Regions from separate parts of the Peribacillus sp. NPDC097295 genome, predicted to be linked through region 1. Evidence: riboswitches for the same ligand, from Rfam matches in the RefSeq annotation. Region 1 holds a riboswitch; each other region holds the start of a gene.

What was found. A riboswitch is a leader RNA that binds a small molecule or an ion and turns the genes downstream of it on or off. The one in region 1 is predicted to bind S-adenosylmethionine.
Region 2: linked by a shared signal. The riboswitch ahead of ACIQXN_RS06100 (5-methyltetrahydropteroyltriglutamate--homocysteine S-methyltransferase) and the one ahead of ACIQXN_RS21065 (bifunctional homocysteine S-methyltransferase/methylenetetrahydrofolate reductase) in region 1 are both predicted to bind S-adenosylmethionine.
Region 3: linked by a shared signal. The riboswitch ahead of ACIQXN_RS05390 (methionine ABC transporter ATP-binding protein) and the one ahead of ACIQXN_RS21065 (bifunctional homocysteine S-methyltransferase/methylenetetrahydrofolate reductase) in region 1 are both predicted to bind S-adenosylmethionine.
Region 4: linked by a shared signal. The riboswitch ahead of metK (methionine adenosyltransferase) and the one ahead of ACIQXN_RS21065 (bifunctional homocysteine S-methyltransferase/methylenetetrahydrofolate reductase) in region 1 are both predicted to bind S-adenosylmethionine.

The regions. Positions count from the first base shown of each region.
Region 1 covers NZ_JBIWCW010000027.1:9,835-12,988, forward strand. Annotated here, with positions in the region: gene metH (methionine synthase) at 1-23, opposite strand, end outside; gene ACIQXN_RS21065 (bifunctional homocysteine S-methyltransferase/methylenetetrahydrofolate reductase) at 16-1,863, opposite strand; SAM riboswitch class I at 1,971-2,069, opposite strand; gene ACIQXN_RS21070 (MOSC domain-containing protein) at 2,183-2,824, opposite strand.
Region 2 covers NZ_JBIWCW010000002.1:587,863-591,016, reverse strand. Annotated here, with positions in the region: gene ACIQXN_RS06110 (DUF4179 domain-containing protein) at 1-329, shown strand, start outside; gene ACIQXN_RS06105 (PTS sugar transporter subunit IIC) at 393-1,430, opposite strand; SAM riboswitch class I at 1,647-1,746, shown strand; gene ACIQXN_RS06100 (5-methyltetrahydropteroyltriglutamate--homocysteine S-methyltransferase) at 1,830-2,933, shown strand; gene ACIQXN_RS06095 (hypothetical protein) at 2,971-3,154, opposite strand, start outside.
Region 3 covers NZ_JBIWCW010000002.1:454,835-457,988, reverse strand. Annotated here, with positions in the region: gene ACIQXN_RS05395 (methionine ABC transporter permease) at 1-614, opposite strand, end outside; gene ACIQXN_RS05390 (methionine ABC transporter ATP-binding protein) at 607-1,641, opposite strand; SAM riboswitch class I at 1,777-1,888, opposite strand; gene ACIQXN_RS05385 (O-acetylhomoserine aminocarboxypropyltransferase/cysteine synthase family protein) at 1,997-3,154, opposite strand, start outside.
Region 4 covers NZ_JBIWCW010000016.1:49,741-52,894, reverse strand. Annotated here, with positions in the region: gene ACIQXN_RS18270 (gamma carbonic anhydrase) at 1-304, shown strand, start outside; gene metK (methionine adenosyltransferase) at 418-1,614, opposite strand; SAM riboswitch class I at 1,781-1,943, opposite strand; gene pckA (phosphoenolpyruvate carboxykinase (ATP)) at 2,520-3,154, shown strand, end outside.

The sequences.
Region 1 (3,154 bases):
CTTTTAATTTCCTTTTTACTCATGTCCTGCCACCTCAGATGTTTGTTTACGATCCTGATCCTTGATATATATGGTTAGCTCCGCTGTCATTTCATAACGCAGGAAAGGTGTTATCAGGTAGATTCCCTTAAACCTTTCTTTTGCGGCGTCAACCAATTCCCGAGCAATATTTATTGCTTCAATCCTTGATTTTAATGGATCATTACCTGCTGAGGCCATTGCCCTCCTTACACTGTCAGGTAATTTAATCCCAGGTATTTCATTATGGATGAATTCAGCATTCCTCGTACTTGTAAGTGGCATAATTCCGATAAATATCGGCGTTTTCAAATGTTTTGTCGCCTGATAGACTTCTTCAATTTGTTCAACTGAATAAACCGGTTGTGTCAAAAAGGACTGAGCACCGCATGCAATTTTCTTCTCCATTCTCTGAACAGCCTTATCCATATATTTCACATTTGGATTAAAAGCGGCGGCAATCTTGAAATTTGCCTGTTTGCCTAGACTTTGCCCTGAATAGGAGTAGCCTTCATTGAATTGCTTAACCAGACTTATCAAATCAAATGAAGATAAATCATAAACGGAAGTTGCTCCGGGGAAATCCCCTATCTTAGAAGGATCACCAGTGATAACTAAGACTTCATCCAGCCCTATCGTATGCAATCCCATTAAGTGAGATTGAAGCCCAATTAGATTTCGGTCTCGGCATGTGATATGGACCAACGGATTCACATCTAGTTCAGCCTTTAATAAATTGGCTATGGTAGAATTCGAAATTCTGGGTGAAGCAAGGGAATTATCAGCTAAAGTGATGGAGTCCACACCCGCTTTTTTCAAGGCTTCTGCTCCTGCCATAAACGTTTCAATCCCTAACTTTTTTGGTGGATCAAGCTCAACTAGAATGGTTCTCTCTGTTTTGACCCTTTCATGAAGAGCAACTTCTTGTTTTTTGGTATTCACCTCAATAATCTCAATATGTCGGGTTTTCGTAATTTTATCTTTAACTGGCGTCAACGTGCCAACCATTTTCTTCACAGCTTGTATATGTAGTGGTGTCGTACCACAGCATCCGCCTATAATAGTTGCCCCTTGTTTTCTTAACTCGAGTGCACTTGAACCAAAGTATTGTGGTTCCGCTTTATAGACAAGTCTCCCATCCACATAATCAGGAAGACTTGCATTTGGATAGATGGCAATCGACGCCTGCTTAGGCATTTCCACTTCTTCCAAGGCCCTTATCATATGATGGGGGCCTAGACGGCAATTCACCCCAACAACATCCGCACCCAGATACTCCAGTTTTTGAAAGGCCTCATTCAAATGAAATCCATTTTGAAGGTTTCCAACTTCATGCATTGATACATTTGCTATAATCGGCAGCTCCGTTTCTTTTTTAGCGATTTGAAGCACCGTTTCAAGCTCTTCAAAATCATAGTATGTTTCAAGAAGAATTCCATCTGGGTTTTCCAGTAGCAAACTGTATAACTGTTCACGAAAACCCCGTTTTATTTCTTCAATGCTTAAATCTGATTTACGGATGCTACGCTGGGCGCCAATTGTACCAAAAACGAACGCCTTCCCTTTCGCCACTTGTTTAGCAAGGATGACACCTTGGCGATTGATGCGGCTAACTTCTTCTTCAAGCCCATGCCGTTTCAGTTTATGAAAATTGGCTCCATATGTATTAGTTTGCAGAATATCTGCACCCGCTTCTAAATACGCACGATGTATCGATTCAATTTTACCAGGACTGGTACAGTTTATTTCTTCATAACACTGATCGATTCCATAGGAATACAACAACGTTCCCATCGCTCCGTCCCCAACCAGCATTCTTTCTTTTAGTTCTTTACGAAAATCCATATATACACCCTCTCTCAAAAACACTATGGTTTTTGTACGGTTTATATGAGTTTGATAGTAAAGAAAAAAAACCTTCTCAAAGAAGAAGGTTTTTTCTCGAAACATTCTCCTCATCTATCAAGCTCTGCTTGCTGGATTTAGCACCTTTGCCTAGGCTGGTTGCTGAGGTTTCATCGGGCCAGTCCCTTCACCTCTCTCGATAAGATTTATTAAATTGGATATAATTTTCTAAATATTTAATTTTAATTATATTTAATTTACATGAATCATCTGTCATTTTCAATAGTATATTTGTCATTTCTTCATATATTCGTATTATTTACGATTGGATCCTCTTTAAAAGCAAAGATTTCCATTCGTCTGCCAAAGATTCTATCGTGAGTAACCTATTTACTCCATCCTGTCCATCACGATGATGGAGGATCACGTCCGTCGCATATAGAACCGTAACTTGATTTTGAAGCCGATCTAGTAAAACGATATCGTCTTGGATTCTTATAACCCCTTCTTGGATTACCTTAGCAAAGTACCCCGTAAGATTAGTATCCCTCACGTGGTTCAAAAACTTCGGTTCATTGTTAAAATGGGAAATCGTGGAACAAGGAATGCGTCCCTGTGTAATCTGTACAACAGTCTCCCCTATGCGATATACATCGCCAATATATGTCTCGTTTTCTGTCATTCCAGCAATCGTCAAATTCTCGCCAAAAGCAGGCACGGAAAGCTGTTTACTGAATTTTTGTTGCCATAGATGATAATGCTCAACAGGATAAAAACATAATGCACGGTCAGGTCCTCCATGAAACTTTCTATTACCTACTCCATCCCCTTCGATACCTGATTTTGTAACGTTTACATATTCAATGAACCTCTTATTCATAGCCGTTTTCATTTTTACGCTTGAAAACTCTTCTTGTTTGGGCCTCCCAATTTGCAGGGAAATGATTTTACCAGATTCCATTGGACATCTTCCATTTCATTTTTAATTAATTGATAGATTGCATGATGGTACATACCGAATTTTATTTTCAATATATTCAATTAATTATACCAAAAAAAATTTGAAAACTCTTCACTAGGAAAAAAATCCTTGCAAAAAAGGCATTACCATAAAAATAATGCCTTAGTTTTAGTAATTTAGTTGCTATTTCAGAATTAATTATGATAGAATATGAGCACAATATATAGTCGAATAAGACATTCCGTCGCCTATATGTTGATTTCACGATTAATTTCCTCATTTTCGCTCTTTACGGGGCGAATTTTTTTGTCTTCTTTTAATAGATGATTT
Region 2 (3,154 bases), on a different contig from region 1:
TCTATACATTATCCGTAGATCAAGTATCTTTTCTTCCACTATCCACAAGAATCGATATGACTTTGGATTATCCAACGGAAATGGACGAGAATGACTCATGGCCATCATTTCCTTATATCGTGACAGATGACCAAGGACATGTTTACAAAAATTTAGAACTCCAATATGGACACGTCAATGGGAGTGGACACAAAATTGTCTTAGCTCTTCCGCCTATGAGCACTATTCCTAAAACATTAACCATTCAGCCACACTATGATAACGGAGACCCAGGTACTCCTGATTATGGAGAAATTCTAGATTTAAAGGTTGAAGTCCCATTGAATTAGCCTACCTATCAAAAGAAGCAGCCAGAGCTAAACGCCTGACTGCTTCTTCTAGTGAGTCTCCTTTTATTCAAAATGCAGGGTATAGTCTTCTGCTTTAATCCATTTCAACTTCTTCGAGAAAACGTAAATCAGCACCAGGTTCAACACAATCGGAAGAATGAAGAAAATGATGACCATGATGGATATGTTACTGACAATCCACCCGCCTTCCGCCAGTTTCATGTAGTTCAAGGGACCGACCAATCCCGATAATCCAAATCCAGCACTATACGGGGTCCCTTGTATGTTTAACAAACCAGCCAACGCACCTAGTATCGCTGACGTGATCAGCATGGGAAACGCAATTTTCGGTTTCATGAAGAAATTCCGCATTTGGATTTTAGGAGAACCTAGCACATGCGCTAAAGCCGTTCCGAGTGAGTTCGCTTTGTAGCTTGCAATGGCTAGGCCAACACCAGCTGCCACGATTCCTAGGTTGGCCGCACCAGATCCTATACCTGAGAGCATAATGACCGTCGCCACCCCGACCGTTGAAATGGGAGATAAGATAATGAGACAGAAGATAACAGAAATAATGGCTCCCATCAAAATGGGTTGCAAGGACGTCACGTTAGCGATGCCGACTCCTAATAGTCCCGTAGCGGATTTTACGTATGGCAGAATTAAATATCCAATCATGCCTGGTACCAAGATACTTAAAGTCGGCATTAAAAGAATCGCATACGCCTTTAATTTGTCGCCAATTAATTGCAGGAACAATACGGTCAATGCCGCGGTAATACCAGTATTGATTACTATGCCAATCCCATTAAGGGCAAATAAACCGTCAGCCGTTTTCTGGATGGCACCACTTCCGACCATGGCCGCTATCCCGATGCTGGCCGTTTGAATGGATGATAGCTTGAACGAAATCCCGACCATCACCCCAATCATGACAGGTAACAAGCTCATCACGAAAACGGTGATATCGAATATATGCTGTAACACGGGAAAATATGGAATCAATAGTTTAAGTATTTCCCCTAATAAAGCATTCGGAATTAATGATACGACAATCCCTATGCTCATCCCCGTTAATAATTTACTGAAAAAATCTCTCATTTGAATATTCCCCTATCTCGCTATAATGTACACAATTATAAGAAATATTCTGACAATAGTCAAAGGATTTTTTTAATACTTCACCGCGAAAGTGTATAAAAGTATTTTAACTAAGAGAAACTCACTTTCTAATAACAATTATATTCAAAATTATCTGTTTTCTCTTGACCTTTATTAACACTACCTGTATAGTCGTAATTAATTGAATAGTTCATATTCTTATCCAGAGAGGTGGAGGGACTGGCCCTTTGATACCTCAGCAACAGACTTTACTGTACTGTGCTAATTCCAGAAGTGTAAAACTTGAAGATAAGAAGAGTAAATAAGCATAGCTGATTAAACCTCTTCTTTTTTTAAGAAGAGGTTTTTATATTTTAATAAGGAAAGTAGGAATCTATCATGTCCATCACTTTAACAAAAGCTCCTTTCAAAGCCGATCACGTAGGAAGTTTATTAAGACCAGAAAGTGTCCATCTTGCAAGAAAGCAATATAAAGAAGGAATCATTACCGCAGAACAATTACGCGAGGTTGAAACGAAGGAAATTAAACGTATCGTCGATAAGCAAATAGAAATCGGATTAGAGGCAGTCACTGACGGGGAATTCAGACGCACCTGGTGGCACTTTGACTTCTTGGAGCATTTAAATGGAATCGAAGGGTATGTCACGGAAAAAGGTCTTACCTTTGATGGAATTGAAACAGAACGTTATAACGTTCGGAATACTGGAAAGATTTCTTTTAATCCCGATCATCCCTTTATTAAAGACTTTATTGAGTTTAATGAAATCGTGGACGGACGGGCTGTTGCGAAACAAACCATCCCTAGTCCCAATCAATTATTTGCGGTAGGTATCCATAATGAAGAAATCTACCCTGACATCGAAGACTATGCAAAAGATATCATCAAAGCCTATCAAGACGCTTTACAAGCCTTTTATGATGCCGGTGTACGTTATTTACAATTAGATGATGTATACATAGCCAGACTTTCTGCTCCGGATTTCCAGTTCAAAGAAGGAAAATATACAAGAGAACAATTAATCGATTTAGCATTGCGTGTGATTAATGGTGCCTTGGAGGGAAAACCAGAGGATTTGGTTGTCACGACTCACCTTTGCCGTGGGAATTACCAATCTACTTGGGCTTTTGAAGGAAGCTATGCCCGTATTGCACCGACTCTATTAGCTAAAGAACATGTAGATGGATTCTTCTTGGAATACGATGATGATCGTTCAGGAGACTTTAAACCATTAGAATACATTCCAAATGGCGGTGTGCAAGTTGTTCTTGGCGTGGTTACTTCGAAGAATGGTGAACTTGAAGATAAAGAAGCCGTTAAATCACGTATTAAGGAAGCGGCACAATACGTGCCACATGAACAATTATGCTTAAGCCCACAATGTGGTTTCGCTTCCACTCATCTTGGCAACAAGCTAACGGAAGAGCAGCAATGGGAAAAATTGAAATTCGTTGTGGATGTCGCCAAAGAAATCTGGGAATAAACTGAAAAGGGACAAGCCACCGGCTTGTCCCTTTTATTCAACCACATTGACTATCTTCATCATTCTCTTTCTTCACTACTACATCATCCGTGACCTTATCCTGGAGCTTGTTCTTCAACGTCAGTTCTGCCGCTTTGCCATCGCTTGGCGACCCGTCGGAAAAGTACATCGGAAATAAGGAAAAGAACATGATATAAAAAGAAAAGTAAATGAATTGGTAC
Region 3 (3,154 bases), on a different contig from region 1:
ACGATAATTAATATGACAATCGTCGCTACCAAGGTAACGTCGTTGTGATTCCGTTGATAACCGTCTAGATAGGCTAAGTTACCCAACCCGCCTGCTCCGATGACACCGGCCATTGCCGTGTATCCAACCAATGCAATCGATGTGACCGTAATCCCTGAAATGAGTGCAGGCATCGATTCTGGAAGAAGGACTTTAAAAATGATGGTACTTGTTTTGGCCCCCATTGATTTGGCTGCCTCTATGACACCTTTATCAATCTCACGCAGGCCGATTTCAACCAATCGTGCATAAAATGGAGCGGCACCGATAATAAGGGCCGGTAACGCCGCATTCTCTCCAATCATGGAACCGACGATCGATTTGGTGAATGGTATCAATAATACAATCAAAATAAGGAACGGAATGGAGCGGAAAATATTAACGAAAGCACTCAGCACTCCATTAATGCCCCGATTCTCCCACATATTACCCTTACCTGTTAAAAAGAGAAGCAGTCCTAATAGTATGCCTATAAAAAAGGTGGCTACAACCGAGATACTTGTCATATATAGCGTTTCTTTCGTCGCTTCCATAATGTCTTCCCAATCTACATTCGGCAATAATTCTTCAAGCATGAGTAATCACCTCCACGCCTACTTGCTGTGCTTTTATGAATTCGATTGCGCGGAGCATTTCATCTTCTTTGCCATCAAGGTGGATAAACAATGTTCCATATGAACCGCTTCTAGTTTGAGAGATTTTTCCTTGGACGATGTTGACTTCCAACTCGAAATTACGAACCAATTTGGTGATCAACGGGCTTTCTGCATGATCCCCTACAAATGTCAGCTGAATCACTTTTCCAGCTGGATACCGTTCAAACAAATGCTCCATCGTTTCTCTTGTCTCTTCTGGTTCTGTTACCTGTTGGACAAAACGCTTGGTCATTTGTTCTTTCGGATTTCTGAAAACGTCCAAAACAGCTCCTTGCTCCACTACCCGGCCATTTTCCATCACCGCCACCCGATTGCAAATCTTGCGGATGACGTGCATCTCATGTGTAATCAACACAATCGTCAATCCCAGTCGCTGGTTGATGTCCACAAGCAATTCCAGGATAGAATCGGTTGTTTGGGGATCCAAAGCAGATGTCGCTTCATCACACAATAGCACTTTCGGGTTATTGGCAAGGGCCCTGGCTATACCTACCCTTTGTTTTTGACCACCACTAAGCTGTGATGGGTAGGCCTTTTCCCGACCTTCCAGACCGACTAACTTTATCAGTTCATTGACACGTTTCACACGCGCTTGTTTCCCCATTCCTGCAATTTCCAAAGGAAAGGCTATGTTCTCCTGAACGGTCCTTGACCATAAAAGGTTAAAGTGTTGAAAAATCATGCTAATCTCTTGACGAGCCTTTCGAAGCTTAGACCCTTTGATTGTTGACACTTCATTTTCCGCAACGACCACCGATCCTTCAGTAGGCGTTTCCAGGCCATTAAGCATCCGGATAAGCGTGCTTTTCCCCGCTCCACTGTACCCGATGATCCCAAAGATTTCGCCTTTATTTATCTTTAAATTCACACTATTCACAGCATGAATCGTTTCATTGTTTCCTTTTCCTGTTCGAAAAAGCTTACTAACGTTTGACAAAGTAATCATCTATGCTCACCTCTTTATCCAATAAAACCTATGAATTTAGTTAATTTATCTTTGTAGCATCCTACCATTTATGGTTGTAAAGAAATAGAAAAAGCCCTTCTGCATGAGCAGAAAGGCAGGGAAAAGCAGGCCTTCCTCTCATCTCCCAAAGCAAGTACGCTTTGTGTGAATTGGCACCTTTCCAAGGAAATTCCTTGTCGGTTGCCGGGTTTCAACGGGCACATCCCTCCACCTCTCTTGATAAGAGCTATATATGGACTATTCTTTTATCATTAAGTTCACTTTACTATGGTGAAATTCTATCACAGATAAAAAAGGAGTGCAATGGATAATTACTGAGACACTTGGATTGCCATTATACTGTCTTAGAGTTAACCGATACGATATTCGTCGCTTTTTCGATGGCCTGCTCTAAATCCTCGATCAAGTCTACAACATTTTCAATCCCGATTGATAGCCGTACCTGATCTGCACTGACGCCCGCCTGAACCAAACCTACCTCGTTCAATTGTTGGTGGGTAGTACTCGCTGGGTGAATGATTAAGCTTTTTGCATCTCCCACATTGGCAACATGCGACCATAATTCCACTGAATTGATGAGTGTCGCCCCCGCTTCACGTCCACCTTTAATACCAAATGTCACCACAGATCCGGGTCCCTTAGGCATGTATTTATCCGCAAGGGCTTTATCAGGGTGATCATCGTTACCCGGATAAGAAACCCAGGAGACCGCCGGATGGTTTTCCAAGAACTGAATGACTGCCCTCGTATTCAAAAGGTGCTCTTTCATCCTTACATGGAGTGTTTCTAAGCCTAGAGTAAACTGGAATGCACTTTGGGCACTTAACGTCGGTCCCAAATCCCGAAGCAATTGCACACGCGCTTTGGTGATAAAGGCAGCCGGCCCTACCGCTTCGGAGTAGACAAGCCCATCATAACTTGGGTCAGGTTCGGTAAAGCCTGGATAGTTAGGGGAATTCCAGTCGAATTTACCTCCGTCAATAATGACCCCGCCTAAGGTGGTACCGTTGCCCAAGAGCCATTTTGTGGCTGAGTGGATGACGATATCCGCTCCGAAATCTATTGGCCTGCACAGATATGGTGTCGCAAAAGTGTTGTCGATAATCAATGGGACACCGGCCTCATGGGCAATATCCGCCACCGCTTCAATATCTAAAACCCTTAAACTTGGGTTGCCAATTGTTTCAGCGAAAATGGCCTTCGTTCGTGGAGTGATGGCTTGCTTAAAATTTTCCGGGTCATCAGGAGAGACGAATTTCACTTTAATTCCGTATTTAGGAAGAGTATTTTCAAATAAATTATATGTGCCACCATATAATGTAGAAGCCGCAACAATCTCATCTCCCATAGTAGCGATGTTTAGGATGGCAAGTGTTATCGCAGCCATGCCACTTGCCACTGCCAATCCACCAATTCCCCCTTCCAACAGGGCCATTCTTTCTTCAAAAACGCTGACAGTTGGATTGTGAAGCCGAGTATAGATATATCCACT
Region 4 (3,154 bases), on a different contig from region 1:
AATCGAAGACGAAGTGACGATTGGCCACCAAGTGATCCTACATAGCTGCAAGATTCGTAAAGGGGCTCTTGTCGGTATGGGCTCCATCATACTGGATGGTGCGGAAATTGGTGAAGGTGCCTTCATCGGTGCAGGTAGCCTTGTTTCCCAAGGAAAAGTGATCCCGCCAAACACGTTAGCGTTCGGACGCCCAGCCAAAGTCGTTCGCGAGATCACTGATGAAGATCGCCGCGATATGGATCGAATCGTCCGGGAATACGCGGAAAAAGGGCAGATCTATAAACAGGCTGAACGGATTAAGTGACCTTCACTAAAATAGGATTCATTGAATTATTCCCTAGGTAAACATATTTAATCCTATTTTACTCCATCAAAAAAGGTGCCTCGCAAAATGCAAGGCACCCTTTTTATTATGGTTTACGCTTGTGCTTGTGTTTTTAAAGCCTCAGCTTTATCCGTGCGCTCCCAAGGCAAGTCAACATCTGTACGGCCGAAGTGACCATATGCAGCTGTTTGTTTGTAGATTGGGCGACGAAGATCAAGCATCTTGATGATACCAGCAGGACGTAAGTCGAAATTCGCTTCCACCAGTTCTACTAATACTTCTTCACTTACTGTTCCCGTGCCGAATGTATCGATTGAAATCGATACAGGCTTAGCCACGCCAATTGCGTATGCTAATTGTACTTCCGCTTTATCAGCTAGGCCGGCAGCCACGATGTTTTTCGCAACGTAACGTGCAGCGTATGCCGCAGAACGGTCAACTTTTGTCGCATCTTTACCAGAGAAAGCACCGCCGCCGTGACGAGCGTATCCGCCGTACGTATCAACGATGATCTTGCGGCCAGTAAGACCTGCATCCCCTTGTGGTCCACCAATTACGAAACGGCCAGTCGGGTTGATGAAGTATTTCGTGTTTTCGTCGATTAAGTCAGCCGGTACAACCGCTTTAATGACATGTTCTTTCAAGTCAGCTTGAATTTGCTCAAGTGTCACTTCAGGGTCATGCTGTGTAGAGATTACGATTGTATCTACACGTACAGGCAGATTATTCTCATCATACTCAACCGTTACCTGCGTTTTACCATCAGGACGCAAATAGCTAAGGGTATCATTCTTGCGGACTTGAGAAAGACGGAAGGAAAGCTTGTGTGCCAATGAAATCGGAAGTGGCATAAGCTCTTCTGTTTCATTACACGCGAATCCGAACATAAGACCTTGGTCCCCTGCGCCGATTGCGTCGATTTCCTCTTCGGACATCGTGCCTTCACGTGCTTCCAGTGCTTTATCAACGCCCGCTGCTATATCAGCAGACTGCTCATCGATCGAGCTTAGTACGGCACATGTCTCGGCATCGAAACCATATTTCGCACGCGTATATCCGATTCCTGCAATCGTATCACGGACAATACGTGAAATATCCACGTAAGCCGATGTTGTAATTTCTCCAGCAACAAGCACAAGACCTGTCGTTACACTTGTTTCACACGCTACACGTGCATTTGCATCCTTAGCAAGGATAGCATCTAAAATGGAATCTGAAATCTGATCACAAATCTTATCCGGATGGCCTTCTGTAACAGATTCAGAAGTAAATAGACGTTTCTTTGACATCTTATTTCCTCCTTGGAAGTTAGTATGTTGTAGGCATAAGCCTGATTTTTACGGAACTCGTTTCCCTTATTAGTTTCAATCATAGACACAGAATTCATGAAAAAAACACAAAAACCTTCCCTGGGTAATGAGGAAAGGTTTAAAAATTCTATCATCTATCCTTTCACTCTTATCGTTCAAGGGTTTTTACCTTGCTCAGGTTAGCACCATCACCACAATTCCTTGAAGAATCATCGCTTTATTTTCGGCGATTGATCTTTGGGCCAAGTTCAATATGGCAGGTTGCTGGGTTTCAAAGGGCCTGTCCCTCCACCAACTCGGGATAAGAGAATCCGTACAATTTTAGATACTATCGCATTTAGCCTGAATTTGTCAATGTTTTTCTAAAAAGAACATTTTCCCCATTGAAAAAATAAAAAAACTTTTTTTATGGCATAGCCGATCTATAAATAGTATTCTTAAAGAGAATAGACTGGAAGGCCAGACCATAGACTATCGGTGGATAACTCGGTCAAAAGCACGAGCACGATTGAAACCATATATTTATCCCTTTTTCCTTTTCATATATGGTCCTTCACTTCGTTTCTTCCTATATAAATGAAAATTTTCGTTAATCCAAGATAGACCCCATTTTTTTACGGCGGCATTCGTTTCTCACAACCAAGATTGACTACCATAAGATTGTCTTCCTGTTGATACAACTTTTCTGTTGACCATCATCCAGGATGACTCACTGCAAGTATATGCCGGCATTAAACACTAGGTTACTCATATAAATAAAAAAATTGATTACTGTGACTAATCTCTAATCATTCACAAAAAACGATTAAATAGTATAGACTATTTAATCTAATGTGTTATACTAATTGTAATATAAAACTTATACAAAGGATGGTATCTCATATATGAATTCTGTTGACGTTAATGAGTTACACCAATTATTAGCAGGGAATAATGTGCAAACTCAGCTCTCAGTTCCTCAATTAGTTGAAAAAGTATTAAGCAGAAATGAAGGCGTTTTAACTTCAACTGGCGCAGTAAAAGCTGAAACTGGCAAATACACGGGCCGTTCACCTAAAGATAAATATATTGTAGAAGAAGCTTCCGTAAAGGACAAAATTGACTGGGGTCCAGTGAACCAGCCGATTTCCGAAGAAGTCTTCAATAAACTATATAGCAAAGTAGTGGACTACCTAAAAGCTAAAGAAGAAATCTTTGTGTTCAAAGGCTTCGCTGGTGCGGACGAATCATCACGCCTTCCCATCCGAGTTGTAAATGAATATGCTTGGCATAACCTTTTTGCTCATACTTTGTTCATCCGTCCGAACGAAGAGGAATTGAGAGGGCACGAAGCAGAATTCACGATCCTTTCAGCACCTAATTTCAAAGCCAATCCAGAAGTCGACGGGACTAAATCCGAAACGTTCATCATGGTCTCATTCGAACGCCGTACGATCCTGATCGGCGGAACCGAATATGCAGGTGAAATGAAAAAATCGATTTTCTCCATCATGAACTACCTACTTCCGGAAGAAGAAAT